Regions from separate parts of the Mesorhizobium sp. M0633 genome, predicted to be linked through region 2. Evidence: predicted binding sites of a transcription regulator. Region 2 holds the regulator's gene; each other region holds the start of a gene.
The links. Region 2 encodes LexA, which represses DNA repair genes until DNA is damaged. Its sites were predicted from a motif close to TGTTCNNNNTGTGTTCNG; they were not measured.

Region 1: the regulator LexA is predicted to act here: its motif matches at 7,172-7,189, upstream of uvrA (excinuclease ABC subunit UvrA).
Region 3: the regulator LexA is predicted to act here: its motif matches at 4,969-4,986, upstream of NKI47_RS09725 (ATP-dependent helicase).

What each region holds. Positions count from the first base shown of each region.
Region 1 is NZ_JAMYQC010000021.1:59,220-68,977, forward strand. It holds gene gyrA (DNA gyrase subunit A) at 1-734, opposite strand, end outside; gene NKI47_RS21440 (helix-turn-helix transcriptional regulator) at 883-1,710, opposite strand; gene NKI47_RS21445 (hypothetical protein) at 1,794-2,324, shown strand; gene NKI47_RS21450 (MarC family protein) at 2,399-3,028, shown strand; gene NKI47_RS21455 (OsmC family protein) at 3,037-3,462, opposite strand; gene NKI47_RS21460 (single-stranded DNA-binding protein) at 3,586-4,098, opposite strand; gene NKI47_RS21465 (cupin domain-containing protein) at 4,308-4,697, shown strand; gene NKI47_RS21470 (ArsR/SmtB family transcription factor) at 4,780-5,094, shown strand; gene NKI47_RS21475 (SRPBCC family protein) at 5,091-5,615, shown strand; gene NKI47_RS21480 (ATP-dependent Clp protease proteolytic subunit) at 5,642-6,247, shown strand; gene NKI47_RS21485 (hypothetical protein) at 6,244-6,642, shown strand; gene uvrA (excinuclease ABC subunit UvrA) at 7,339-9,758, shown strand, end outside.
Region 2 is NZ_JAMYQC010000022.1:81,316-91,073, reverse strand. It holds gene NKI47_RS22160 (ComEC/Rec2 family competence protein) at 1-1,711, shown strand, start outside; gene lexA (transcriptional repressor LexA) at 1,705-2,439, opposite strand; gene kynU (kynureninase) at 2,888-4,135, shown strand; partial or broken gene NKI47_RS22145 (hormone-sensitive lipase) at 4,231-5,060, shown strand; gene NKI47_RS22140 (molybdopterin molybdotransferase MoeA) at 5,068-6,273, opposite strand; gene moaC (cyclic pyranopterin monophosphate synthase MoaC) at 6,273-6,779, opposite strand; gene trpC (indole-3-glycerol phosphate synthase TrpC) at 6,782-7,594, opposite strand; gene trpD (anthranilate phosphoribosyltransferase) at 7,599-8,609, opposite strand; gene NKI47_RS22120 (SurA N-terminal domain-containing protein) at 8,606-9,758, opposite strand, start outside.
Region 3 is NZ_JAMYQC010000007.1:141,989-151,746, forward strand. It holds gene NKI47_RS09710 (substrate-binding domain-containing protein) at 1-265, shown strand, start outside; gene NKI47_RS09715 (ATP-binding cassette domain-containing protein) at 352-1,149, shown strand; gene NKI47_RS09720 (ABC transporter permease) at 1,146-2,195, shown strand; gene NKI47_RS09725 (ATP-dependent helicase) at 2,205-4,928, opposite strand; gene NKI47_RS09730 (glucose/quinate/shikimate family membrane-bound PQQ-dependent dehydrogenase) at 5,180-7,492, shown strand; gene NKI47_RS09735 (hypothetical protein) at 7,503-7,934, opposite strand; gene NKI47_RS09740 (dienelactone hydrolase family protein) at 8,358-9,257, shown strand; gene NKI47_RS09745 (EamA family transporter) at 9,258-9,758, opposite strand, start outside.

The sequences.
Region 1 (9,758 bases), on a different contig from region 2:
CCGGTCGAATAGGCGCTGTAGATACCGGAACGGCCAAGCACGATGCCGCCGGTCGGGAAATCCGGTCCCGGAATGATCTCCATCAGCGCCGGAAGGTCGATCGCCGGATTATCGATGAGGGCAATGGCGCCGTTGCAGACCTCGCCCAGATTGTGCGGCGGGATGTTGGTGGCCATGCCGACGGCGATACCGCCGGAGCCGTTGACCAACAGGTTCGGGAAGCGCGCCGGCAGGACTTTCGGTTCGCTGCCGGACGCATCGTAAGTGTCCTGGAAATCGACTGTGTCCTTGTCGATGTCTTCCAGCAACTCATGCGCGACCTTGGTCAGCCGCGATTCCGTGTAGCGCATCGCCGCCGGCGGATCGCCGTCGATCGAGCCGAAATTGCCCTGCCCGTCGATCAGCGGCACGCGCAGCGACCAATCCTGCGCCATGCGCACCAAAGCGTCGTAGATCGAGGCGTCGCCATGCGGATGGTATTTACCCATCACGTCGGCGACCGGGCGTGCCGATTTCACATATTTGCGGTTCCAGTGATAGCCGCTCTCATAGGCGGCGTAGAGGATGCGGCGATGCACCGGCTTGAGGCCATCGCGCACGTCCGGCAGCGCGCGGCTGACGATCACGCTCATGGCGTAATCGAGATAGGAGCGCTGCATCTCCTCGATGATGGATATCGGCTCGATGCCGGTGGGGCCGCCGTCGGCGCCGCGCGGTGTCTTTTGGTCGGTCAAATCGGATCACAATCTAATCAGGAATCACTTGGTGCTTATATAGGAAGCCAGCCTGAAACTCCAACAATCGCGGCAGTTTTCCAGTGTGGTTTTTAGCGGCAAATTCAAAAGGATAAACCAATTGCGACGATATGGCCGTGGCACCCTTTCACGGGCGTCGCCGGCGGGCGCGATAAGTACCCGGCGCCTCGCCCATCAGCCGCCGGAAACGACGATTGAAGGTTGATAGATCGTTGAATCCCGCCGAAAAGGCAATCGCCGAAATCGTCTGATCCGACGTCCGGAGCCGCACGGCTGCCCTGTGCAGCCGCGCTCTCAGCAGGAATTGGTAGGGCGTCATACCGGCGACGTGCCGGAAGGTGCGCAGGAAATGGTAAGGGCTGGTGGCGGTCTCGTCGGCGAGTTCGGCAAGCGAGATCGGCCGGTCGGCATCGACTTCGATGCGCCGCACCGCTTCGGCAACACGCTTCTGGTCACGGCGGCTCGGCGTCCGTCCCCGATCCGTGGCGCTGCAAGCCGCTGTCACCGCGGCACCGGCAATGCGCAGGGCGAGTTCCTCGAACGCGCCGGTGTCGGCCATCTCGCGCGCCGCCTCCGCTTCGGCAAGCAGCGGCACCAGCGCCGGCAAGGGCGGCAGGCGCGGCGTGCCGAAATCGAGCGTCTTCGTGCCCGGCACGTCGGCGACGATCCGCTCCATATAGGCCGGTCCGAAATGGAAGGAGAGGCAGCGGTCGCCGGCGCCATGCTCGTGACCGCATTCATAGCATGTGCCGGGATTGCCGAGCAGGAGCGCGCCCGGCGCCAGCATCGCCGTGCCCTCGCGCGCACGATAGCGGAAGGTGCCGTTGGTTACGGCGGCAACGCAGAAATCCCGATGCTCCTCCTCGAATGGCCTGTCGGCGGCGCTGGCGGTGCAGATGACATCCGACACCTGCCAGCCTCGGCCCGACGCCAGCCTGTGCGCGCTCGTCGTCATCGCCGAAACATAGCAACTTTTCCCAAGCACAGAACCCCTGTCGGCCTCTATGCTTGCCCTCCTGACAAGATGAGAGCGAAGCCATGTCCAATTCCTTTGCCAAGGCCCTGCATAGCGAAGGGCCCGTACCGGCCCTTGCCGAGAAACTGGATCTTTATGGCCGCTTCGTCGGCGCCTGGACGTTCGACGCCACGCGCCATCTCGAGGACGGTCAGGTGCTGACCGGGCGCGGCGAAGTGCATTTCGGCTGGGCGCTCGAAGGCCGCGCGATCCAGGACGTATGGATCCTGCCTGCCCGTGACGCCGGCCCCTCGCCCTCGCTCGGCAAATGGACCTTCTATGGCACAACGTTGCGCGTCTACGATCCCGGCGTTGACGCCTGGCACATCTTCTGGAGCGATCCGCGCAATCAGTACTACAGCCGCCAGCTCGGCCGTGCCGAGGGCGACACCATCATCCAGCAAGGCGCAGACGGCACCGGATCTGCTGTGCGCTGGAGCTTTTCGCGCATCACCGAAAATTCGTTCCGCTGGCTGGGCGAACGCTCACAGGACGACGGCGCCACCTGGCGTCTCGAAGTCGAGTTTCTGGCGCGCCGGGCCGTCAGCCCCTGATCCGCACGGTTTCCACTGGCTCCGCTTTGCTTTACCAATCCCGTTATCCGGCTTTGCCGGCGGGGAGGGCCAGCATGCCGAGCTTCGACAGCCTGTTCAACGCCTTCGTCACCATACTGGTGACGATCGATCCGCCCGGCCTGGCGCCGCTCTTCCTCGCCGTGACCCGCGGCATGAACCGCGAGGAGCGCAACCAGGTCTCCGTGCGCGCCTCGGTCATCGCCTTCCTGGTAATGGCGTTGTTCGCAATCGCCGGCGCGTCGATCCTGTCAGTCTTCGGCATCACTCTGCCGGCCTTCCGCGTCGCCGGCGGCTTTCTGCTGTTCTTCATCGCCTTCGAAATGGTGTTCGAGCGCCGGCAGGACCGCAAGGAGAAGATCGGCGACGTCGCCATCACCAGGGACATGATCCACAACATCGCCGCCTTTCCGCTGGCGATCCCGCTTATTGCCGGTCCCGGCGCGATTTCGGCGACCGTCCTGCTCTCAAGCTCGTTTCAGGGTTTGGGCGCGCAGACAGCCCTTGTCGGCATCATCGCCATCTGCCTCGTCATCACCTACCTGGTGTTCGTGCTGTCAGAGCGCATCGACCGTATCCTCGGCCAAACCGGCCGTTCGATCCTGACAAGGCTGCTCGGCGTCATCCTGGCGGCGCTCGCCGTACAGTTCGTCGCCGACGGCATCAAGGCGCTGATGGCGACGTAGGAACAGCCCTACTTCGCTGTCGTTTCAATGACTTCGAAGTCGTGGGTAATCTCGGCAGTCTTGGCCATCATTGCCGAGGCCGAGCAGTATTTCTCGATCGAAAGCCCGATCGCCCGCTTCACCTTGTCATGTGATAGCGCCCGGCCCTTGACGACAAAATGCATGTGAATGCGGGTGAACACCCTGGGATCGGCTTCTGCACGGTCGGCATCGAGTTCGACCACGCAATCTTCGACCGCCTCGCGCCCCTTTTCGAGGATATGGACCACGTCATAGGCCGAGCAGCCGCCAGTGCCGATCAGCACCAGTTCCATTGGGCTCGGCCCCGGCGTCTTGCCCTCCGGCCCGAACGCAGTGCCTAGCACCAGCTTGTGCCCACTGGCGGACTCGCCAACGAAAGTGCGCTCCTCGACCCATTTGACCCTTGCCTTCACCTGATACGTCCTTTCACCGCTCAAACGCACAACGTCCCGAAAATCCAAGACAGATTTTCGGGACGCCATTTCGTGGCCAAGGTGCCGGCGCTTTTCGCCGCAAGGGCAGTCCGCCCCGAAAAATCAGAACGGGATTTCGTCGTCCAGCTCGCGCGACGAACCACCGCCGCCGCCCTTGTTGGCGCCACCGCGATTGAAACTTTCGCCCGGGCCGGACTGGCCGAAATCGGAACCGCGGCTCGCACCACCACCGGCATAGTTGCCGACCTGGCCGCCGCCCTCGCCCCGCGCATCGAGCATCTGCAGCTCGCCGCGGAATTTCTGCAACACGATTTCGGTCGTATAGCGGTCATTGCCGGTCTGGTCCTGCCATTTGCGCGTCTGCAGCTGGCCCTCGACATAGACCTTCATGCCCTTCTTCAGATACTGCTCGGCCACCTTGGCAATCTGGTCGTTGAAGATCACGACATTGTGCCACTCGGTCTTTTCCTTGCGCTCTCCGGATGTCTTGTCGCGCCAGCTTTCCGACGTCGCGATGCGGATGTTGACAACCGGGTCACCCGAATTCAGACGGCGGATTTCAGGGTCCGCCCCGAGGTTGCCCACCAGAATGACCTTGTTGACGCTACCCGCCATGACACTTCTCCGCGCTCATCCGAAACCAAATTTTTGTCGCCGCACCTTACAGGCTATGGATAATCCCTGCCTGCCGTCGCTGCCTTTTCCCACAACGTTTTTGTTCTCTTTTCGTTCTATAGTACAGGCCCTGCGCTGTCAATAGATGTCAGTAACAAGTAGTGTCTTGGCGTCGAATTTCCACGAACCCTGAGATCGAGGCGAACTCAATGAAGATGGTCGAGCATGACGATCAGCCGCAAGAAGAATGGCGGACGGGAGTAAAGACCCGCATGCATGTCTCGGCCTGCAACGGCGCAACTCAACTTTGCATATTCGAACAATGGGTCGAACCCGCGGTTGGCGCCCCGACACATTGGCACCCCGTCGAGGAAGTGCTTACCGTCATCGCTGGCAGAGCCGAGATGTGGATCGACGAAGAGCATCTCGTCTTGACTGCCGGACAGTCGCTTGTTGTTGCCGCGCACAGGCAACATGGCTTCCGAAACGTCGGCTCCGAATTGCTTCATATTCATGCTGTGCTCGCGTCACCAGTTTTCGAGGCGACGTTCAACGGATCCCCCGACATGGTGAGACGCTGGCTTCCAGCGAGTTTGTAAAACCTCGCCTGTCTTAAAAAACACCGCCTGTCTTAAAAAACACGGCTTGCCAAACCGATAAGCATTGACTTATGCTTTCGGCATGATCGAAGCAGACATTTTTCGGGCACTAGCGGATCCAACGCGTCGCGCCGTCTATGAGCGGCTCGCCGACGGCGAGATGACGGTGTCGGAACTGCGCACTGGCATACCGGTATCGCAGCCGGCGGTATCGCAACATCTCGCAGTGCTGCGCGGCGCCGGCCTCGTGGTCGAGCGCCGGGCCGGTCGCAACGCCTATTACCGCGTCGATCCGAAGGGGCTCGCGCCACTGCTCGGCTGGATCGAACGCTACCGTGCGTTCTGGCCAGAGCGCATCGAAAGGCTCAAGACGGTTTTGAAGGACATGGACCAATGACCAGCCGAGGCAAAGAACGCGCCGAAATGGCCGCAGACAAGATCGAGTTCGAGTGCGAGCTGCCCGAGCCGCCGGAAAAGGTGTGGCGGGCGCTGACGGTGCCGGACCTGCTCGCGGCCTGGATGATGCCGAACGACATCAAGCCCGAAATCGGCAACCGCTTTGCCTTTAAAGCGCCGAATGCGCCGATCGAGTGCGAAATCCTCGACGCGGATCCCGGACGGCTGCTGCGCTATTCCTGGCGGGAGCGGCCGGCGCCCGGCGATACGCAGGTGCCGCCCGGCAGTCCCCTGGACAGCCCAATGAACGACAGCCCTGTGGACAGCATCGTCACCTTTACGCTCGACCGCACCGTTTCCGGCGGCACGCATCTGCGCATCGTCCATGATGGTTTTGCTCGGGCAGCAGTGCCGGAGATCGCGATGGCAGGCGCCGGTTGCCGGCTTTCGTTTGAAGCGCGCACTCCCAGACACAAGCAGATCGCCGCAAACACGCCGCGCCTCTTCCTGCGCGCGGCCTGAACGACAACAGTCAACGGAGAGAACCGATGAGCGGCCTTGCCAATCTGGTGCCAATGGTGATCGAGCAGTCGAGCCGCGGCGAACGCGCCTTCGACATTTTTTCGCGGCTGCTGCGCGAGCGCATCGTCTTCATCAACGGGGCGATCGACGACGGCACCTCGGCGCTGGTCTGCGCCCAGCTTCTGTCGTTGGAATCCGACAATCCCGACAAGGAGGTCTCGCTCTACATCAACTCGCCGGGTGGCGTGGTGACCAGCGGTTTCGCGATCTACGATACGATGCAGTATATCAGCTGCCCGGTCTCCACGGTTTGTATGGGCTTCGCCGCCTCGATGGCCTCGTTCCTTTTGATGGCCGGCACACCGGGGCGGCGGATCGCGCTACCCAACACCAGCATCGTGCTGCATCAGCCTCTCGGCGGTTTCCAGGGCCAAGCCTCCGATATCCAGCGCCATGCCGAGGGCATCCTTCGCACCAAGCGGCGCATGACCGATCTTTACGCCCGCCATTGCGGCCGCACCTACGAAGAAGTGGAACGCACGCTCGACCGCGACTTTTTCATGACCGCGCAGGAGGCCAAGGATTGGGGCCTCGTCGACCATGTTTTCGACACTCGCAAGCAGGCCGCATGAACGAGCCGGGCCGGCGGACGGAACTGACGCGATTGAGCGCCCGCAATTTCAGCGACATCGGTCTGGTCTTGCCGCTATCGCGGCACTATAGTCCGGCGATGACCGCCAGCCGCTCGTCCAGCCTGTTATGCCTTGCTATCGCTACCGTAGCCGGCACGAACATGCTGGTGGGTATGGCACTTGCCCAAGATAATTCGATGTCTTCGCAAAAGGGCGCCCTGCCCGGTGTGACCAGCGATTATCGCATCGCCGAGCCAGCGCCGCGGCCTGAGCCTGACGATATGGCTCCAGGCAGCGGCAACGGCACCTTCAAGATTGGCGATACCGACGTTCGGATTTCCGGTAGCATCACCATCGATGTCGCTACCGGCGGGATCAGGCCCTCCAGCCGCTAAGCTCGCCTGGTGTGAACCACAAATATTGCGCTTCAAACGAACAGCCCCGCCATTGCGTTTGCAACTGACGGGGCTTCTTGGATCTGAAATCCAAATTGCCGGGAGTGTACTGCCGGCATTTTATTTCGGATGCTTCGCGGCATTCAGCCGACGATCCGACTAGCAGTCTCTGATTTTATGGGGATCAGCAGATCCGTTTGGCGGGCAGCGAAAACGCCTGACCCTGGCCACTTATACCTGCCGCGGCTCCAGCGACACGTGGAGCCTCAACGAACAATCCGGTGGAGTCATGCCTCTGCTCTCCTTCTGTTGGTTGCGACTGTCGTCGTCGAAGCGCTCATCGCATAACCCGCGGCGTCTCGCAGGCTAGCCCCAGGCCGCGAGGCCATCGAAAGACGGCCGGCTTCGTTGACGTCTGGAGTCTGCCCCCACGGTGCAGGGACGTCAACCTTGAATAGCCGATTACCGAAAAATGTGATCGCGAGACGTTTTGGGAAGCCGGCCCCACGGGCAGCTTTTGTCAGGAGCGTGTTCGGCCTTTGTTCTTTCCGCTTGCCCGTTCGCGCGAAAGGCGGTTAAACGCTTTGGTCGAGAGTTGTGGCGTCTCTCGAAAAGGCGGCGAAATTGCCTACATAGGGGGTGGTCGGGAAAACCCGCCCATCCCACGAATTCCAGATTCTGAGGCGGCGACCGGCGATGGCCGACCATAAATATCTCTCCATTCGCGGGGCACGCGAACACAATCTGAAGAATGTCGATCTCGATCTGCCGCGTGACAGCCTGATCGTCATGACCGGCCTGTCGGGGTCCGGCAAGTCATCGCTTGCCTTCGACACCATCTATGCCGAGGGCCAGCGCCGCTATGTCGAGAGCCTTTCGGCCTATGCACGGCAATTCCTCGAAATGATGCAGAAGCCTGACGTCGACCAGATCGACGGCCTGTCGCCGGCCATCTCCATCGAGCAGAAGACCACCTCGAAGAACCCGCGCTCGACGGTCGGCACCGTCACCGAGATCTACGATTATATGCGGCTTTTGTTCGCCCGCGTCGGTGTACCCTATTCACCGGCCACCGGCCTGCCGATCGAGAGCCAGACGGTTTCGCAGATGGTCGACCGGGTGCTTGCTGTCGAGGAAGGCACCCGGCTGTTCATTCTGGCGCCGATGGTGCGCGGCCGCAAAGGCGAGTACCGCAAGGAACTGCTGGAGCTGCAGAAGAAGGGTTTTCAGCGCGTCAAAGTCGATGGCGTCTTCTATGAGATCGCCGACGTGCCGGCGCTGGACAAGAAGTACAAGCACGATATCGACGTCGTCGTCGACCGCATCGTCGTGCGCGGCGATCTGGCGACGCGGCTCGCCGATTCCATCGAGACCGCGCTGAAGCTGGCCGACGGGCTGGCGGTGGCGGAATTTGCCGACAAGCCGCTCGACGCCAGCCAGACCGGCGAGGATTCGGTCAACAAATCGAAGAACGAGACGCATGAACGCATGCTGTTCTCGGAAAAGTTCGCCTGCCCGGTGTCCGGCTTCACCATTCCCGAGATCGAGCCCAGGCTGTTCTCCTTCAACAATCCGTTCGGCGCCTGCCCGACCTGCGACGGGCTCGGCAGCCAACGCGCCATTGATGCCAGCCTGGTCGTGCCCGACGAGAATGTCTCGCTGCGCGCCGGCGCCGTCAGCCCTTGGGCGAAGTCGAGCTCGCCCTACTATGCGCAGACGCTGGAAGCGCTGGGCGTTGCCTATGGCTTCAAGCTCGGCGACAAGTTCAAGGATTTGAGCGAGGAGGCAAAGCAAGCCGTCCTGCACGGCACCGGCGAGCGCGAAATCACCTTCCATTACGATGACGGCCTGCGCTCCTACAAGACGACGAAAACCTTCGAGGGCGTCATCCCCAACCTCGAGCGCCGCTGGAAGGAAACCGAATCCGCCTGGATGCGCGAGGAGATCGAGCGCTTCATGTCGGCCACGCCCTGCCCGGCCTGCCGCGGCTATCGGCTGAAGCCCGAGGCGCTCGCGGTCAAGATCGCCGGCAAGCACATTGGCGAGGTCACCGAGCTGTCGATCCGCAAGGCCGACCAGTGGTTCACCGACCTGCCTGCATCGCTCAACGACAAGCAGAATGAGATCGCGGTGCGCGTGCTCAAGGAAATCCGCGAGCGGCTGCGCTTCCTCAACGATGTCGGTCTCGACTATCTGACGCTGTCGCGCAACTCCGGCACGTTGTCGGGCGGCGAGAGCCAGCGCATCCGGCTGGCTTCGCAGATCGGCTCCGGCCTGACCGGCGTGCTCTATGTGCTCGACGAGCCGTCGATCGGCCTGCACCAGCGCGACAATGCCCGCCTGCTCGACACGCTGAAGCATCTGCGCGACATCGGCAACACGGTCATCGTCGTCGAGCATGACGAGGACGCCATCCTGCATGCCGACTACGTCGTCGATATCGGCCCGGCGGCCGGCATCCATGGCGGCCACATCATCGCCCAGGGCACGCCGCAGCAGATCATGGCGACGCCCGCTTCGATCACCGGTAAATATCTGTCGGGCGAGCTGGAAGTGGCGACGCCGGCAGTGCGGCGTGAGGCCAAGAAGAACCGCCGGCTGAAGGTCGTCGGCGCGCGCGGCAACAATCTGAAGAACGTCACCGCCGAAATCCCGCTCGGCACGTTTACCGCCGTCACCGGCGTATCCGGCGGCGGCAAGTCGACCTTCCTGATCGAGACCCTGTTCAAGGCGGCGTCGCGCCGCATCATGGGCTCGCGCGAGCATCCGGCCGAGCATGACCGAATCGAGGGGCTGGAATTCCTCGACAAGGTCATCGATATCGACCAGTCGCCGATCGGGCGCACCCCGCGCTCCAACCCTGCCACCTATACCGGCGCCTTCACGCCGATCCGCGACTGGTTCGCCGGCCTGCCGGAGGCCAAGGCGCGCGGCTACCAGCCGGGCCGCTTCTCGTTCAACGTCAAGGGCGGCCGCTGCGAGGCCTGCCAGGGCGACGGCGTCATCAAAATCGAGATGCACTTCCTGCCCGACGTCTACGTCACCTGCGACGTCTGCCACGGCAAGCGCTACAACCGCGAGACGCTCGACGTCCTGTTCAAGGGCAAATCAATCGC
Region 2 (9,758 bases):
CTCCTTCGACAGCTATTTCGCCGGTATCGGCGGCAGCGGCTTTTTTCTCGGCAATCCGAAAGTCGTGTCGTCGGGCAGCATGCCGCTTGCCGCGCAGCTTTCTTCCGCGATCGAAGACGCGCGCGAATCCATCGCCGACCATATCCGCAGCCGCATCGGCGGTGCCGAGGGCGAGATTGCTGCTGCGCTGATCGTCGGCGTGCGCGCCGGCATTCCCGAGGAGATCAACGAAGCGATGCGGCGCACCGGCATCTACCACATCATCTCCATCTCGGGGCTGCATATGGCGTTGGTCGCCGGCACCATCATGGCGCTGCTGCGGGGTGCCTTTGCGCTGTTTCCCGATTTCTCATCGCGACGGCCGGTCAAGAAATATGCCGCGGCCGCCGCGCTTTTTTCGATTTCGGCCTACCTCGTCTTTTCCGGCATTGTCGTGGCGGCCGAACGCAGCTTCATCATGCTGGCGGTGATGCTTATCGCCGTGCTGTTCGACCGGGCCGCGCTCACCATGCGCAACCTGGCGATCTCGGCCATCGCGGTCATCCTGGTGTCGCCGCACGAGGTGGTCGGTCCGAGTTTCCAGATGTCCTTCGCCGCGACGGCGGCCCTTGTCGGCGCCTATGCAGGCTGGTCCGATTACCGCGCCGGCAGGGCCACCACGCCGCCGCCGCGGCGGTCGCCGCTACGCTTTGCCACTCGAAAGGTCCTGCTGGGCATGTGCGGTCTGGCGATGACCTCGATCATTGCAGGGAGCGCCACGGCGCTTTTCGCCATATGGCATTTCCAGCGCGTGGCGCCTCTCAGCCTGTTCGCCAATCTGGCCATCATGCCCATCGTCTCACTGGTCGTCATGCCCTTCGCCGTTCTCAGCGCGCTGGCGATGCCGTTCGGTGCGGATGGCCCTTTCCTCTATGTCATGGGCAAGGGGCTGACGGCGATGATCGCCCTGTCCGGGTGGATCTCGGAGCGCTCGCCGATCGATGCGGTCGGGCTAATTTCGCTGAGATCCGTCCTTCTGGTGACGATCGCCCTCGTCATTGCCAGCATGGCGACGACCTGGTTGCGGCTGGCGGCACTTCCTTTTGCGCTCGCCGGCTTGCTGACGACAACGCAGACACGCATACCCGACGTATTGGTCTCGGAGGACGCACGGCTGGTCGCGCTGCCGATCGGCAGCGGTGAACTCGCGGTCAACCGGGCACGCCCGAATGAGTTCACCATCGACAACTGGAAACGCGCGCTCACATCAGAGGCTATCGTCGCGCCGGAAACACCTGGAAAGAACGACCCGCAATTCGACATTGCCGATCCGGCCGACCTACCGCCGGGCATGCCGTTCATTTGCACGGACGGCCTCTGCCTTGCCAGGCATCCATCCGGCGCGATCATCGCGCAAGCCAAGGACCGCGATACTGCGCGGCCAGCCTGCGCCTTTGCCAGCTTGATCGTCATCGACGACGCCACCGCCCATAACCCCTGCTACTACGACCGACTGGTCCTCGTCGTCACCAAACGGCAACTGGCGCGCGCGGGAAGTGCCGCCGTCTACTTCGATCCACAAGCGGCAACGCGCGCCGAAATCCGTTTCGCGGTCGAAAAATCATACCGGCCCTGGCACGTGCAGCGGAAATTTTCACGCGCGGCACGGGGCCTGCCGCCATACCGCAGGGCCGACAACCCCAAAGCCGGCGCCAAGGGCGGAGCTCAGTAGCGGCGGATCAGTCCGACGAGCTTGCCCTGCACCTTGACCCTGTCTGGTCCGAAGATGCGCGTCTCGTAGGCCGGATTGGCGGCTTCCAGGGCGATCGAGGCGCCCTTGCGGCGGAACCGCTTCAGCGTCGCTTCCTCCTCGTCGACCAGTGCCACCACGATCTCACCGGGGCTCGCCGTATCGGCATTGCGGATGATCACCGTGTCGCCGTCGAAAATGCCGGCCTCGATCATCGAATCGCCTTTGACCTCGAGCGCATAATGCTCGCCGCCCATGATCATATCCGGCGGCACCGAAATCGAATGCGTCTGGTGCTGGATGGCGTCGATCGGCACACCGGCGGCGATGCGGCCCATCACCGGGATCGAAACGGCGGCGACGACATCGTCGTCATTGCCGGCTGCAGGGACGCGCGACGATGTCGGCTTGCCCTGCCGAGGGGCGCCTTGCCCAAGACTACCCTGGATGACACTCGGCGAGAACTTGCGTGCCGCATTGAGGCCGGGGGCGATCGAGTCAGGCAGGCGCAGCACCTCCAGCGCACGGGCCCGGTTGGGCAAACGGCGAATGAAGCCGCGCTCCTCCAGCGCCGTAATCAGCCGATGGATTCCCGATTTGGAAGCCAGGTCGAGCGCCTCCTTCATCTCGTCGAAGGAGGGCGGAATACCGCTTTCCTTCAACCTTTCGTGGATGAACATAAGCAGTTCGTGTTGTTTGCGTGTCAGCATAGCGACCCCCAACAGAATCAGAAAAACAAACCCAGAACAAACACTATCTGTTCCAGTTGTGTTCCGCAACCGTTTAAAGTTTAATGAATGCGTTAAGGCTTGGGAAACAAACCACGCCCCTACCGGAATGCCGCATTTTCACCGTCGCGAGCGTCATCCCCTTGATTCTGCTTTCGTTTGCGCCTTCTGGCTTCCCAGAAGGCAGCACTGACATCGGCCGTCGGTCGGCAAAGGGCACGGAATTGAACCCGTATCGACTGCGCGGTTCGGTCAATGCACCGTGAACGAAACGAACTCAAAACGCCAACCTCGGGTTAACTCCTGGTTTCCAGTCGCCTGGTCAGGCTGCTTCTCGCCGGTGGAGCCTTGCTGCGCGCAACCAGGTGATGGAAGAACAGTCGATGCGTGTCCGGCGTTGCGTTGAATTTTTGGGGGGAGCAGGCACATCATGACAGGAATTCCCGATCTCGCCGCCATAAAGGCGATGGATGCCGCAGATCCGCTGCGCGCGATGCGCGACCGCTTCGTGTTGCCGCAAGGAGTGATCTATCTCGACGGCAATTCGCTAGGAGCTGCTTCACGTGCCGCTTTCGATGAACTGCACAAGGCCGCGACCGAAGAATGGTCGCATGATCTCATCCGCGCATGGAACACGGCCGGCTGGTTCAACATGCCGCTTGAACTTGGCGACCAGCTCGGGCGCCTGATCGGTGCCGCGGCCGGCCAGACGGTGGTCTGCGACACGACATCGGTCAACATCTACAAGCTGCTGCACGCCGCCATGGCCATGCGACCGGAGCGGCAGGTCATCGTCGCCGAGGGCGATAGTTTTCCGACGGACCTCTACATGGCTGAGGGTGTGGTTTCGACGCGAAAAGATACGCTGCTGCGCCTCTCGGGGATCGACGCGCCGACCATCGAAGAGCTGATCGACGAACGCACCGCCGTGGTGCTGGTCAACCACGTCAACTACAAGTCGGGCGAACTGCGCGACATGCCGGCGCTGACGCGCAGGGCTCAGGAAGCCGGGGCGATGATCGTCTGGGATCTCTGCCACACCGCCGGCGCGATGTCAGTCGAGCTCGACAAGGCAAACGCCGATTTTGCCGTTGGCTGCACCTACAAATATCTGAATGGCGGCCCGGGCGCGCCTGCCTTCATCTATGCGGCTGAGCGGCATCTTTCCGACATCCAGCAGCCGCTCACCGGCTGGTGGGGCCATGCACGGCCCTTCGCCTTCGAGCCAGGCTATGCGGCCGGCACCGGCATCCGCCGGTTTCTGTGCGGCACCCAGCCGGTCCTGTCGATGCGCACGCTGAAGGGCGCGCTCGACATCTGGAACGATGTCGACATGACGGCGGTGCGCAAGAAGAGCATCGCGCTGGCGGATCTGTTCATTGAGCTTGTCGAGGCAAAGTGCGGCACTTACGGGCTCACGCTCGAGAGCACGCGCGATGGGGAAAAACGCGGCAGCCAGATTTCATTCATGCATGAGCATGGCTACCAGATCATGCGCGCGCTGATCGAACGTGGCGTGATCGGCGATTTTCGCGCGCCATCGACCATGCGCTTCGGCTTTACGCCGCTCTATGTCGGCTATGCCGATGTCTGGCAGGCCGTCGAAGTGCTTGAGGACATCCTGCGCACCGGTGCGTGGAAGGAAGCGCGCTTCGCCATCAAGGCGGCTGTCACTTGAGATTGATGCGAGAGCTGGAATCGTGAGGCTGGCGACGACGCGCCGCGCGATGCTCACGGCTACGTTGCAAGGCCATATGCCAGGGAGGGCGCAGGGTGTTCGAACGTCACATTGCCGATTGGGACAACGCCTATGCCAACGGCGCCAACGTAGCCGGCAGCGATCGCTGGCCGGCGGCCTGGATCGAGCCCGCGCGGGTTTCCGCGACGTGCTTTCGACCGAGGGCAGGGCGCGGCTCGACATGGCCTATGGCGACAACCCACGCAACCGGCTCGATCTTTTCCTGCCGGCCATCAAGCCCAAGGGACTCGTGGTGTTCGTTCATGGCGGCTACTGGATGGCATTCGACAAAAATTTCTGGTCGCATCTTGCCACTGGCCCTGTTGATCGCGGCTATGCGGTGGCGATGCCGTCCTACACGCTCTGTCCGCAGATACGCATTGGCGGCATCGTCAAGGAAGTCGGCGCGGCGATCGGCAAGGCGGCGGCGATGGTCCCAGGGCCGCTGATGCTGACCGGACACTCGGCCGGCGGCCATCTTGTTAGCCGGATGGTTACGGCGACGACGCCGCTGGCGCCCGAAGTGGTCCGGCGCGTTCGTCACGTGGTGTCGATCTCGGGGGTGCATGATTTGCGCCCGATCATGCGCACCGGCATGAACGAGACGATCGCGATCGATGAGGCCGAGGCGCAGGCCGAAAGCCCGGTGCTGCTGCGCCCGATGGACAAGGCCCGCCTGACCTGCTGGGCCAGCGGCGGCGAGCGCGCCGAATTCCTGCGTCAGAGCGCGTTGCTGGCCAACATCTGGATCGGCCTGGGTACCGCGACCAGCTCGGTGGTCGAACCTGACCGGCATCATTTCAACATCATCGACGGTTTGGCCGATCCAGACCATCCGCTGACCCGGACCTTGATTTCGGAGTGAGGCAGGTTCAGCGTAGCATCAGCACGTCGCAGGGGGAGCCCGCCGCCGCGGCAGGAGCGAACGGCGCGCGAACGATCAGCCCGTCGGCATCGGCCAGCATTTTCAGCATCGAGGAGTCCTGGATGCCGAACGGCGTCGCCACGAGCGCGCCGGCGTTGGTGCTGACAACAGCCCGCACATAATCCTGCCTGAGATCATTGGCCGGCATGGCGGTACCGAGCCGCGCCCGACGCATATCCTGCTGAAAGGCGCGGCCGCCGAGCTGCGCCAGCAACGGCTTCAGGAAGAGCTGGGTGCAGACCAGGCTTGCCACCGGATTGCCGGGCAGGCCGATGCAGCGGATGTCGCCCAGCCGCCCGAACATCAGCGGCTTGCCGGGCCGCATGGCGATCTTCCAGAAATCGAGAGCCATGCCTTCCCCGGTCAGCACGTCATGAACGAGGTCGTGGTCTCCGACCGAGGCACCACCCAGCGTGACGATGACGTTCGCGCCCGCCTTCACCGCCTTTGTCACCAGCGCAGCGATCGCCTCCTTGCGGTCCGGCGCAATGCCGAGATCGAGCGCGCGCGCGCCGACCGACTGTGCGGCGGCGGCGACGCCATAGGCGTTTGACGAGATGATCTGGTCGGGGCCAAGCTCACTGCCCGGCGGCAGCAATTCGTCGCCGGTGGCGATGATGGCGACCAGCGGCCGCTTGACCACGCCGACCTTGGGGTGGTTGGCCGATGCCGCCAGCGACAAGGCCGCCGGATCGAGCAGGCGGCCCTCGCCCAGCAGGACGTCGTCCTTGGCGAAATCGAGCCCGAGGCGGCGGATGTTGCGCCCCTGCACCGTCGGCTCCGTCACTTCGACGCTGCCGCCGCCGTGGTCGCGGACGTTCTCCTGGATGACGATGGTGTCGGCGCCTTCGGGAAGCGGCGCGCCGGTAAAGATGCGTACGGCTTGCCCTTGCTGCACCACCCCGGCAAAGCCGCGTCCGGCTGGCGCCATGCCGACCACCGAAAGCTTTGCTGGTATGAACGCGATATCGGCGGCCCGCACGGCATAGCCGTCCATGGCGGAGGCATTGAACGGCGGCTGGGTGCGGAGCGCCACGACCGGCTCCGCCAACACGCGGTCTGCGGCATCCAGCAGTGCGACGCGTTCACCCGGCAGCGCTGCTGCGCCATCCAGCAGGCGCTCGAGCGCCTCGGCAACGGGGACCAGCGCCATTATCGGCCGGCCCCGGTGGTCCGATCTCCGGTGACCTTATAGTCGCCGGATTTGCCGCCGGTCTTTTCAACCAGCCTGATGCCGGAGATGACCATGGCGCGGTCGACCGCCTTGGCCATGTCGTAGATGGTCAGGCAAGCGACCGAGACGGCACTCAGAGCCTCCATCTCAACGCCGGTCTTGCCGGTGACGCGGGTCAATGCTGTCACCTTCAGGCCGGGCAGCGCGGCGTCCGCCTCGATATCGACAGATATCCTGGTCAGCAGCAGCGGATGGCAAAGCGGGATCAGTTCATGCGTCTTCTTGGCCGCCATGATGCCGGCAATGCGCGCGGTGCCCAGCACGTCGCCCTTCTTGGCGTCGCCGGCGAGGATCATGTCCAGCGTCTCGGGCCGCATCGCGACAAAACCTTCTGCGACTGCCGTGCGCACCGTCTCAGCCTTGTCGCCGACATCGACCATGTTGGCTTCGCCCTGCGCGCCAAGATGGGTGAGGGCGGCCGCCATCCTCAAACGGCCTCTGCCGGCGCCTTGCCCGTCAACAGCAGGCGCGTTGCCGCGGCCACGTCCTGCTGGCGCATCAGGCTCTCGCCGACCAGGAAAGTCGCAATGCCGCTCTGCTCCAGCCGGCGGCAATCGTCGTGCGAAAAGATACCGCTCTCGCTGACCAGATGGCGGTCGGCCGGCACCATCGCTACCAGCCGCTCCGAGGTCTGTAGGCTGGTTTCGAAGGTCCGGAGATTGCGGTTGTTGATTCCGATCAGCCGCGACGACAGCTGCAGCGCGCGTTCCATTTCAGCCTCGTCATGCACTTCGACCAGCGCGTCCATGCCGAGCCCGAACGCTGTCGCTTCGAGTTCTCTTGCCAACGCGTCGTCGACGCTGGCCATGATGATCAGGATGGCATCGGCGCCCCATGCCCTGGCCTCGTAGACCTGATAGGGGTCGAACAGGAAATCCTTGCGCAATGCAGGCAGCTCGACGGCAGCGCGCGCAGTGGTGAGGAATTCGGGCGCGCCTTGGAAGGAGGGTGCGTCGGTCAGCACCGAAAGGCAGACGGCACCGCCCTTCGCATAGGCACTGGCCAGCGTCGGCGGATCGAAATCGGCGCGGATCAGGCCTTTGGATGGGCTAGCCTTCTTGATTTCGGCAATCAGCGCGAACCTGCCGGATTTGCGCTTTGCTTCAAGGGCGGAAAGAAAGCCGCGCGGCGCGTCGGCATCAGTCGCCCGTGCCTTGATCTCGGCGAGCGGCACGCGCGCCTTGGCCGCCGTGATCTCGTCGCGCTTGTAAGCCTCGATCTTGCGCAGGATGTCGGACATGGTTTTAACCGTTCGAAATCTCGATCAGCCTATCGAGCACTTTCAGCGCGCGGCCGCTGTCGATGGCCTGCGCCGCCGTTACCATGCCGTCGGCAAGCGTCGTCGCTTTGCCGGCCACCACCAGCCCGGCGCCGGCATTCATCAGCACCGTATCGCGAAAGGCGCCGGCGGCGCCGCCCAGCATGTCGCGCAGTGCCTGGGCGTTGTGGGCGGCGTCGCCGCCGCGCAACTCGTCCTTGGTGTGACGCGTCAGCCCGACTGCTTCCGGGGTCAGCGTAAAGCTGCGGATCTCGCCGCCGGCCAGTTCGGCGACAAGTGTCTCGCCGGTGGTGGTGATCTCGTCATAGCCGTCGCCATGGACGATCCAGGCATGGTCGGCACCAAGTTCCTTCAACGTTTCTGCCACGGGCATGATCCATTCGGGCAGGAACACGCCGACCATCTGCCGTCTGACACTCGCCGGATTGGAAAGCGGGCCCAGCAGGTTGAAGATGGTGCGGGTTCCGAGCTCGACCCGGGTCGGGCCGACATGCTTCATCGCCGGGTGATGCGCCGGCGCGAACATGAAGCCGACGCCGGCCTCGTGGATGCAGCGGCCGATCGTCTCCGGAGGGATGTCGATCTTGACGCCCAATGCGATCAGCACATCGGCGGCGCCGGTCAGCGAGGACAGTCCGCGATTGCCGTGCTTGGCGACGGGCACGCCGCTGCCGGCGATGACGAAAGCGGATGCGGTCGAAATGTTGACGCTGTGCGAATTGTCGCCGCCGGTGCCGACAATGTCGATGGCGCCCTCGGGGGCTTCGACACGTAGCATCTTGGCGCGCATGGTGGCGACGGCGCCGGCGATCTCGCTGACGGTCTCACCGCGCACGCGCAATGCCATCAAGAAGCCGCCGATCTGGCCGGGGGTAGCATCGCCCGACATGATAATGTCGAAGGCCTCGCGCGCCTCCTCGAAAGAAAGAGCGCTGCCGGCGGCGACCTTGGCGATGTGGATCTTCAGCGCGCTCATCTGGCCAGGGCTTGGGTTACGGCCGTCTGATCGATGCGGACGTCATATTGCGTCTGCAACTGCGCCACCAACTGGTCGAGCAGGTCGTCGGACATGCCGGAGGTGAAGGACTTCTGTGCGTCCTCGGGTACTGAGCTGGCATCGGCCCCGGCAGGCTCGAACACCTCGGCAACCTTGAACAGGATCTGTCCGTCGCCCGTAGGTGAGGGGATCAGCCCGGTGCCGCCTTCGCCGACGCCGAACATCGCGGCGGCCCCTTCCTTGCCGAAATCGACGTCGTCAGCATCGCGCTTGACGCCGCGCTTGGTCTGCTTTTCGAGCTTGAGCTCACCGGTGATCACCTCGAGCGTGGCGCCGGCCTTGAGACGCTTCTCGAGCTCTTGTGCTTTTGCGGTGAGCCGTTTGGTGGTCTCCGCCGCGGTCCAGTCGGCCACGACCTTCTGGCGGACTTCGTCCAATGTGCGGTCGCGGGCAGGCGTGATCGCGCTCACGTCGTAGAAGACGAAGCCGTTATCGGCGGTGGTGAGGCCTTCATTGTCGGTTCCGGGTTCGGATTCGAACACCGCCTTGATGAGTGCCGGCGATTCCGGCAGGTCTTTGACGATGCTTCCATCCGGCCGTTGGCCGGTGCGGTCGATGGCATCGATGGTGACGACCTTCAGCTTCAATTTGGCGGCTGCCTCGGCGAGCGAACTGCCCGAGGCGCGCGTATCCTCGTAATTGTCGTGCACGTCCAGCAAGATGCGGCTTGCCTCGCCCAGTGCCAGGTCCTTGCGGATCTGCTCGGACACTTCGGCCAGCGGCTTCACCACTTCGGGCTTGATCTCGGTGACGCGCAGCAGAACGGGACCAAAGGCGCCCTGTACGACCGGGCTGACCTCATTGACGTTTAGTTTGAAGGCAGCATCGGCGACCGCCTTGTCGGCGATCTTGTCCTTGGCCAGCGTGCCGAGCAGCGTGTCGGCCGGCGTCTTGCCTTCGGCAGCGACGATCTTGTCGAAGGTCGCGCCGGTCCTGAGCGAATCGAGCGCCGCCTTTGCGGCATCAGGTGTCTTGAACACAAGCTGCTCGATGGTGCGCATCTCCGGCGTGGTGTAGCGCGCCTTGTTCTTATTGTAGTCGTCGCTGACCTGTTGGTCGGTCACCGCG
Region 3 (9,758 bases), on a different contig from region 2:
CATGCAGGCGGCGGGCAGGAAGCCGGGCGATATCTTCAACTTCGGCTTCGACACCAGCCCGCAGATCGTCGAGGGCTTCAAGGGCGGCTGGGTGCAACTGACGGCCGACCAGCAGCCGTTCCTGCAAGGCTATCTGCCGATCCTCAGCCTCTGCCAGCAGGTGGTGCTCGGCCTTGCGCCGATGAATGTCGATACCGGCGCCGGTTTCGTCACGCCACAGAATTACGAGATCGTCGCCGAGCTCGCCAAACAGGCGCTGCGCTGACCTCCCAAGCCGCCGGCCGGGATCGGGCCCGGCCGGCGGGACCGCCGGCGAAAAGGCCGGCACGCGACAATCAAGCGAGGATCGCCATGGCCGAACGCATCATCGAACTGCGCGACATCACCAAGTCCTACGGCCAGGTCTATGCGCTGGGCGGGGTCAATCTCAGCGTCGATCGCGGCGAGGTGGTCGGCCTGATCGGCGACAATGGCGCCGGCAAGTCGACGCTGATCAAGATCCTGTCCGGCGTGGTCAAACCGACCAGCGGCGAGATTCTCGTCCGCGGCAAGCCGGTGACCGGATGGAGCCCTGCGCGCTCGCGCGACGCCGGCATCGAGACCGTGTTCCAGGACCGGGCGCTCGCCGTGCAGCAGACGATCGTGCGCAACATCTTCATGGGCCGCGAGCTCACCGGCTGGCTTGGCTGGCTGAAGGTCAACAAGGAGATCGCGGAGGCGAGCCGGCTGATGCGCGAGATCGGCTTCACCTCGAAAGTGTTCACGCCACAGTCGATCGTCGGCCAGCTCTCGGGCGGCGAACGCCAGGGCGTGGCGATCGCCCGCGCCATCTATAAGAAGGCGGAGCTGATAGTCCTCGACGAACCGACGACCGCGCTATCGCTGACCGAGACCGCCAAGGTCTTCCACTTCGTGCGCCAGGTGCGGGCGAGCGGGCGCTCGATCCTGTTCATCGGCCACAACATCCACCACGTCTTCGATATCGCCGATCGCTTCGTGGTGCTGGACCGCGGCAAGGTCGCGCTCACCGCCGACCGCAGCGAGGTCAAATCGGCCGAGGACCTGATCAATTTCATGGAAGACGTCGCCCACCCCAGCGGATTGCCGGGGTTGCACGACGCGGGCGATGCGGGGAGGGCGGCACGATGAGCAAGACCATGGAACCCGATCTGCAGAGCCCCCTCGGCGGCACGCATGGCGAAACCGCCGGGAAAGAGTGGAGACACCCGTCCGACAACTGGCTGCGCGGGTTCATCCTCGACAACCGCGCCGCGCTCGGCACGCTTGCCGTGTTCATCGTCATGATGGCGGTGTTCATGATCGCCAACCCGATCGTGTTCACCACCTGGTATCTCTACAGCTCCGTACTCACCACGCTGCCGGTGGCGCTGTTCGTGGTGGTGCCGCTGGTCTTCGTCGTCACCTGCGGCGAGATCGACCTGTCGTTTCCGGCGACAATGGGCTTTGCCTCCTGGGTGTTTGCGCTGGTCGTGCAGGCCGGCTACGACCCGTTCCTCGGCATTGCCGCCGCAATGGTCACCGGCATGCTGCTCGGCTTCCTGGTCGGCTCACTGGTCGTCTATGGCGGGCTGTCGTCGCTGATCGCCACGCTCGGCATGAATTTCCTGCTGCGCGGCCTGATCCAGATCATCAACGAGGGCAGGTCGACGGCGCTGACCGGCCTTGCCGACAGCTGGGCCTACAAGATCTTCTCCAGCCAGCTCTACGGCATCCCGGTGCAGATCTTCTGGGCCATCGCCTTCGTCGTGCTGTCGGCGCTGCTTTACAACCGCCATCGCTTCGGCGCGCAGGTCAAGGTGGTCGGCGACAATCCCGACAGCGCCCAGCAGATGGGTATCGACGTCAAGCGCGTCAGGGTAAAAGTGTTCGTCTTCGTCGGCATCGGCGCGGCAATCGCCGGCACGTTCTCGGTGATGATCAACTTCACCTGGTGGCCGACGGCGGGCGACGGATACCTGTTGCCGGTGCTGGCATCGGTGTTCGTCGGCGGCACTCCGACCTGGGGCGGCATCGGCACTGTTGTCGGCGGCGCGATCGGCGCGGTCACGGTCTCTTTCATCCAGACCGGCGTCGTCGCGGCAGGCCTGAGCGGCTTCTACGTCCAGTTCTTCAACGGGCTGATCATCATCCTGTCGCTGCTCGGCCATAAGTGGAACCAGGCGCGGTATCGGTGACCGGCGACCTCAAACCCCCGTCACAAACCCGTCCAGCACGCGTTTCTGGCCGGCTTTGTCGAAGTCGATGGTCAGCTTGTTGCCTTCGATGGCCGAGATGTTGCCGTTGCCGAATTTCTGGTGGAAGACGCGGTCGCCGACGCTGAAGGGGGACGGCGTGTCGGCGACGGATTTGGCGACCAGCTCGCCGTCGATGGTGCGGCCCTTGACCGAGGTGCGGCCGGCGCCGTAGCCGGAGTCGGTTTCGCCATAGCCGATGCGCTCGACCTGGTGGCCGGAGCGCGTGCCCCAATTGCGGTCGGTGGCCTCGGTGCGGTTCGCTTGGGCGCGTTGCCAGCCCGGCGTCGCATAGGTGCTGGAGAAAGCGCCGGATTTCTCGGCGCCGTTGTTGCCGCCGATGTTGTCGAAGCGCGATGCTCCATAGGGGTTCTGCCTGCCCGCCCCTTGGCCACCGCGACCGGAGGCGAACGAGCCGCCGCCATAGGCATTGCCGTAGCCGCCATAGGAGTTGCCGCTCTCGGAAACTTCGACATGAGCTTCCGGCAGTTCGTCGAGGAAGCGCGACGGGATGGTCGATTGCCAGAGGCCGTGGATGCGGCGGTTGGAGACGAACCAGATGTGCAGGTTCTTCTTGGCGCGGGTCAGGCCGACATAGGCGAGACGGCGTTCCTCCTCCAGCCCTGAGCGGCCGCCCTCGTCCAGCGCGCGCTGATGCGGGAACAGCCCTTCCTCCCAGCCAGGGAGAAAAACCGTCTCGAATTCGAGGCCCTTGGCCGAATGCAGCGTCATGATGTTGACCGCGTCGAGCTCGGCATTCTGCTCGGCGTCCATGACGAGTGCGACGTGTTCGAGGAAGGAGCGCAGCGATTCGTACTCCTCCATGGAGCGGATCAACTCCTTGAGGTTCTCCAGCCGGCCGGGTGCTTCGACCGAGCGGTCGTTCTTCCACATGTCGGTGTAGCCGCTCTCCTCCAGAATGGTCTCGGCGAGCTCGGTGTGCGGGGTGGTTTCCAGCGCCTTCTGCCAGCGCTCGAAATTGGCCGCGACCTCGCGCAGCGCGGCGCGCGGCTTCGGCTTCAGCTCGTCGCTTTCGGCAAGTTTTGCCGCCGCCTCCAGCATCGGGATGCGCAGCGCCCGTGCGGTGTCGTGGATCTGGCGGATGGTGGCCTCGCCAAGGCCGCGCTTCGGCACGTTGACGATGCGCTCGAAGGCGAGGTCGTCGGCGCCTTGCGCGACGACGCGGAAGAAAGCCAGCGCATCGCGAATCTCGAGCCGCTCATAAAAGCGCGGGCCGCCGATGACGCGGTAATTGAGGCCGAGCGTGACGAAGCGGTCCTCGAATTCGCGCATCTGGAAGGACGCGCGGACGAGGATCGCCATGTCGTTGAGATTGTGCTTCTGGCGCTGATAGGCCTCGATGGTCTCGCCGACGGCGCGGGCCTCCTCCTCGGAATCCCAGGCGGCGTGGACATGCACCTTCTCGTCGTCCTCGGCGATCTTTTCGGTGAACAGCGTCTTGCCGAAACGGCCCTGATTGTGGGCGATGAGGTGGGAGGCGGTGCCGAGGATGTGCGCGGTCGAGCGGTAGTTGCGCTCCAGCCTGATGATGGTGGCGCCGGGAAAATCCTTGTCGAAGCGCAGGATGTTGTCGACCTCGGCGCCGCGCCAGCCATAGATCGACTGGTCGTCGTCGCCGACGCAGCAGATATTTACGGTGGACAGGCGCGGGCTTCCCTCCCCCTTGAGGGGAGGGTTGCCGGGCGACGCCCGGTCGGGTGGGGTCCGTGCGGCAGTGCTCGACCTACCGGCGGCAGTGCTCGACGCTCTAGCGGTGCCTTCTGCGGCAACCCCCTCCGCCCGCTTCGCGGGCACCTCCCCCTCAAGGGGGGAGGATTGAGGCCGCTGGGCCAGCAGGCGCAGCCACATGTACTGGGCGGTGTTGGTGTCCTGATATTCGTCGACGAGGATGTAGCGGAAGCGCTTGTGGTATTCCTTCAGCACGTCCGGATTGGCGCGGAAGATGCGGATCGGGTGGCACAGGAGATCGCCGAAGTCGCAAGCGTTCAGCGTTTTCAGCCGCTCCTGGTAGGCCTTGTAGAGCTCGCGGCCCTTGCCGTTGGCGAAGGCACGGGCATCGCCCTCGGGGATGTCGGTGGGGCCTAGCCCCTTGTTCTTCCAGCCGTCGATCATCTGGGCGAACTGCTTGGCCGGCCAGCGCTTGTCGTCGAGGCCCTCGGCCTGGATGAGCTGCTTGATCAGGCGCACGACATCGTCGGTGTCGAGGATGGTGAAATCGGATTTGATCCCGGCCAGCTCGGCGTGCCGGCGCAGCAGCTTGACGCCGATCGAGTGGAAGGTGCCGAGCCACGGCATGCCCTCGACATTGCCTTCACCGATCAACAGGCCGATGCGCTGCTTCATCTCGCGCGCCGCCTTGTTGGTGAAGGTGACGGCGAGGATCTGCGAGGGGAAAGCCTTGCCGGTGGCAAGGATGTGGGCGATGCGGGTGGTCAGGACGCGCGTTTTGCCGGTGCCGGCGCCGGCCAGCACCAGCACCGGGCCTTCGGTGGTTTCCACCGCCAGCCGCTGCTCGGGGTTGAGGCCGTTGAGATAATCGGGCGCGTTGTTCTGGTTGCTGCGGGCAGCCATGGCGCGCGCGGCAATGCCCGACGGGGCCACGGGCCGCGCGTTCGGTTCGTCAAAAAAGGGCATGTCTTCCGAAAAGCCGGACATCTCCCCCGAATGTAGTGATTCGGCAGCGAAAGGCCAGAAGTGTCTCCGTTTTGTTCTCTGTCCAGTCGGTAGACTCACAATCTGGATGGGTCCGCTAACCAAAACGCCGGGCTTGCGATGGGCCGGCACCGTAAAACGCCGAGCTTGCTTGACAGGGGAAGCGGGCCGGAGAAAGTTGCGTGGGGGCAGGAACGCAATGCGGGGTTGCCCATGGACGCGTCGCGGAGCGCACCAGTCGAAGGAGCACCGTCTTGGCTGTGGTCATCACCTCCCTGATCCTTTTCCTCATCGGCCTTGCGATTGGCGGCGGCGGCATCTGGCTCGTGACGCTGGGCGGCAGCTGGTACTACGTCATCGTCGGTCTAGCTTTCCTTGTCGCGGCCTGGCTGCTCTACAGGCGCAGATCCACGGCGCTGTGGCTCTACGCGGCGATCGTGCTCGGCACGCTCGCCTGGGCGGTCTGGGAGATCGGCTTCGACTGGTGGGAGCTCGGCCCGCGCGGCGGCATCATCGTGCTTGTCGCGCTATGGCTGTTGACGCCATGGGCGCGGCGCGGGCTTACCGGTCCCGACGGACGCGCGCCGCTGATCCTCGCCGTGCTGGCCTCGCTTGCGGTCGCCGGCTATTCGATGACGACCGATCCAAAGGATATTGCGGGTGAACTCAACACCGACAAGGTGACGCCGACGGCCGATCTCGGCGGCAACGTGCCGGCTGGCGAATGGCACTATTACGGTCGCACGCAATATGGCCAGCGCTATTCGCCGCTCGACCAGATCACCGCCGAAAACGTTGCCAATCTGCAGCCGGCCTGGACCTATCGCACCGGCGACGTGAAAGGGCCCGACGACATCGGCGAGACGACCTATCAGGTGACGCCGCTAAAAATCGCCGACACGCTCTACATCTGCACGCCGCATAATTTCGCCATCGCCATCGATGCCGCGAGCGGTAAGGAGAAATGGCGCTTCGATCCGCAGGTCAAGCTCAACAAGGACCGCCAGCACCAGACCTGCCGCGGCGTGTCCTATTATGCCGATGCCAAGGTCGCCGCTGGCCAGCCCTGCGCCACACGCATCTACCTGCCGACATCCGACGCCCGGCTAATCGCGCTCGATGCGGCGAATGGCCAGGTCTGCCCGACTTTCGCCGAAGGCGGCACGCTGAACCTGCTCGCCAACATGCCATATCCGAAGCCGGGCTATTATTATTCGACCTCGGCGCCGCTGATCGTCGCCAACAAGATCATCGTCGGCGGCGCGGTCAACGACAATTATTCGACGCAGGAGCCGTCCGGGGTCATCCGTGCCTACGATGCCGACACCGGCGCGCTGTTGTGGAATTGGGATTCCGGCAATCCGGACCAGACGACGCCGCTGCCGCCGGACCAGACCTACACCAACAACTCACCCAACATGTGGTCGACGGCGAGCGTCGACGAGAAGCTCGGGCTGCTTTATGTGCCGCTCGGCAACAAGACGCCGGACCAGCTCGGCGCCGGGCGCAGCGCCAATGACGAGAAATTCTCCTCTTCGATCACCGCGCTCGATCTCAACAGCGGACAATTGCGCTGGGTGCGGCAGACCGTGCACCACGATCTCTGGGACATGGACGTGCCGGCGCAGCCGACGCTGGTCGACATCACCACGGAAAATGGCGTGGTGCCGGCGCTGGTCGGGCCGACCAAGCAGGGCGACCTCTATGTGCTCGACCGGCGCAGCGGCGAGCCGATCGTTCCGGTCAAGGAAGTGCCGGCGCCGGGCGGCGCGATCGAAGGCGACCATACCTCGCCGACGCAGCCGGTCTCGGATCTCAGCTTCAGTCCGAAACCGCTGACCGGCGCCGATATGTGGGGCATTACCATGTTCGACCAGCTGGCCTGCCGGATCGAGCTTCGGAAGTTGCGCTATGAGGGCCGCTACACGCCGCCGTCGCTGCAGGGCTCGCTGATCTACCCCGGCAATTTCGGCATTTTCAACTGGGGCGGCGTGGCAGTCGATCCGGTCCGGCAGGTGATGTTCGGCATGCCGACATACCTGGCGTTCATCTCCAAGCTGGTGCCGCGCGCCGACGTGCCGCCGCCCGGTGACACCAAGGGCAGCGAACAAGGCCTGAACCGCAATGACGGTGCGCCTTACGCAGTAATATTGAAGCCGTTCCTGTCGCCGCTAGGCATTCCCTGCCAAGCGCCGCCCTGGGGCTATGTGGCGGGTGCCGACCTTCGGACCGGAAAGGTCGCCTACAAGCATCGCAACGGCACCGTCTACGACATGACGCCATTGCCGCTGCCATTCAAGGTCGGCGTGCCCGGCATTGGCGGGCCGATGATCACTGCCGGCGGCGTCGCCTTCCTTGGTGCGGCGGTCGATGACTATGTGCGCGCTTATGACCTGACGACCGGCAAACAGCTCTGGCAGGCGCGGCTGCCGGCGGGCGGGCAGTCGACACCGATGACCTACACGGTAGCCGACGGGCGCCAGTTGGTCGTCATCGTTGCCGGCGGCCACGGCTCGGTCGGTACCAAGCCGGGCGACTATGTGATGGCCTATACGCTGCCGAAATAGAGAAGTTCCTTCAGAGCCCGAGATGCCCTTTCAGGTCGGGTACCGATGCAAGTACCTCACTGGTCAGCTGCGGGCCGGCGGCTGTCTCGGCCTGCTGGACCAGCATCGTGCCGGCCTGGCTGATCTGTGCCAGCGTGAGGCCCGATGCCTTTAGTATGGCGACGCCGTTGATCAGCGCGCCGGTCTTTTCGCCGAGAGCGCCGCCGAGCGCGCCCTCCAGCGAGGACAGGAGGCCACCACCGGAAGCTGCGCCGGGAGCCATGACATCATATTGCTTGGCCAGGGCGTCGGCTCCCGGGATCTTGGCGAAGAAGCTGGACAGAGTCGTGCCTTCCGCCTCGTGTTCGAGCACCGAGAAAATCGTGCCGGCGATCTTTTCCGTCAAAGCCTGGTTGAGACCGGATTTCTGGGAGACGGTGTTGATGATGTCCTGAACGTCCATGACCTTTCCTCAGGCTTTGGTGTTTGCGGGCGGGTGCCGGTTGGCGCGGATTTTGATCAACGATCGTTTGAATGCGGTGAAGGCAGTGAACCGCAGCGCCAGCAAAGCCATAGCGGCGAGGGCGAACCCACTTGCCAGAAGCGGGGAGGGAAAGGTCATGGGCGTATTCCTTCGTCGTCAATCAGGCATTCTTTTCCCGCCAAATGGCCATTCTCGTTCGCCAAATGGCCCGAGTAAGGCATAGCCCTTCTTTTTACATTGTGGTGCGTGCATTTAGCATTGCCACAAAGGACCAAAATTTAACAACAGTGCGGCGCGCGGCATCACGGCCCTCGTGCAGGGACTTATGGCAGCCTCACTCAGCCGTGACTGGACCAGGCAAGCTTCGGCTCTATGTTGCCGCGGGGGGCCGAGGAGCAAGCCATGACAACACCTGCCGGACCCACTGTCGCCGAGCCTGTCATTACCCAGGCGATGATCGATGCCTATGACGAATACGCGCATCTGACGCTCGACCGGCGGCGCTTCATGGAGCAATTGACCAGGCTTGCCGGATCGGGTGCGGCAGCTGCCGCGATCGCGCCGCTGCTGGCGGCGAACTCGGCCCAGGCGGCAATCGTGGCGGAAGACGATCCGCGTGTGAATGGCGAGGACATCAGCTATCCCGGCAGCGCTGGCGAGATGAAGGGCTATCTGGTCAAGCCGGCGGACCAGACCGGCAAGCTTGGCACCGTCATCGTGGTGCACGAGAACAGGGGTCTCAACCCACATATCCGCGATGTGGCGCGGCGCGTTGCGCTGGAAGGGTTCGTGGCGCTTGCGCCGGACTTCATGACACCGCTCGGCGGCACGCCGGACGATGAAAACAGGGCACGTGACCTGTTTTCCCAGCTCGATCCAGCACAGGTCGCCGCCGATGCCGTGGCAACGGTCGCCTATCTCAAAGGCTACAAGGACGGCAACGGCAAAGTCGGCGCCGTCGGCTTCTGCTGGGGTGGCGGCACGGTGAACATGCTGGCCGCCAACGCGCCGGACCTCGCCGCCGCCGTCGCCTATTACGGCATGCAGCCAAAGGCCGAGGACGTGCCGAAGATCAAGGCCGCGCTCATGCTGCATTATGCCGGGCTCGACACCCGCACCAATGCCGGCATCGATGCCTTCAAGAAGGCACTCGACGCGGCTCATGTCGAATACTCGGTCTATGTCTATGAAGGCGCCAACCATGCCTTCAACAACGACACGTCGGCGGCCCGCTACGACAAGAAGGCGGCTGACCTCGCCTGGGGCCGGACGATCGCTTTCCTCAAGGAGAAGCTGGCCTGATCAGGTGGGCGCCGGCGCCGGTTTGTGAAGGGCGACGCCGGCCACCACCAGCGCGATGCCGATGCAGTCGGTGAGGCTCGGCACCTGCCGCAGCACAATGACGCCGATCAACGTCGCGGTGACCGGCAGCAAAGACAGCATCAGCGCGAAGCTGGAGCGCGGCAGCCGCGACATGGCAAGCTGGTCGCAAATATAGGGAATGACCGACGAGCAGATGCCGACGCCGACCGCCGCAAGCAGCAGCGGCGGCGCCGAGAAAGCCGGCAGAGCATCGGCGAAACCGATCGGCAGAACGACGAGAAGGGCGACCGCCATGGCGGCACCCAGCCCGGCGATGCCATCGCCGGCGCCGCCGCGCGCAACGCGGTGGCCGAGCACGATGTAGCCAACGAACAGCGTGCCGTTGAGGAAGGCCCAGAACAGGCCGACGGGATCGCTCGACCATTTGACGTCGATCAGCAACAGGGTGCCGGCGACAGCGATTGCGAGGGCGGCGAGATT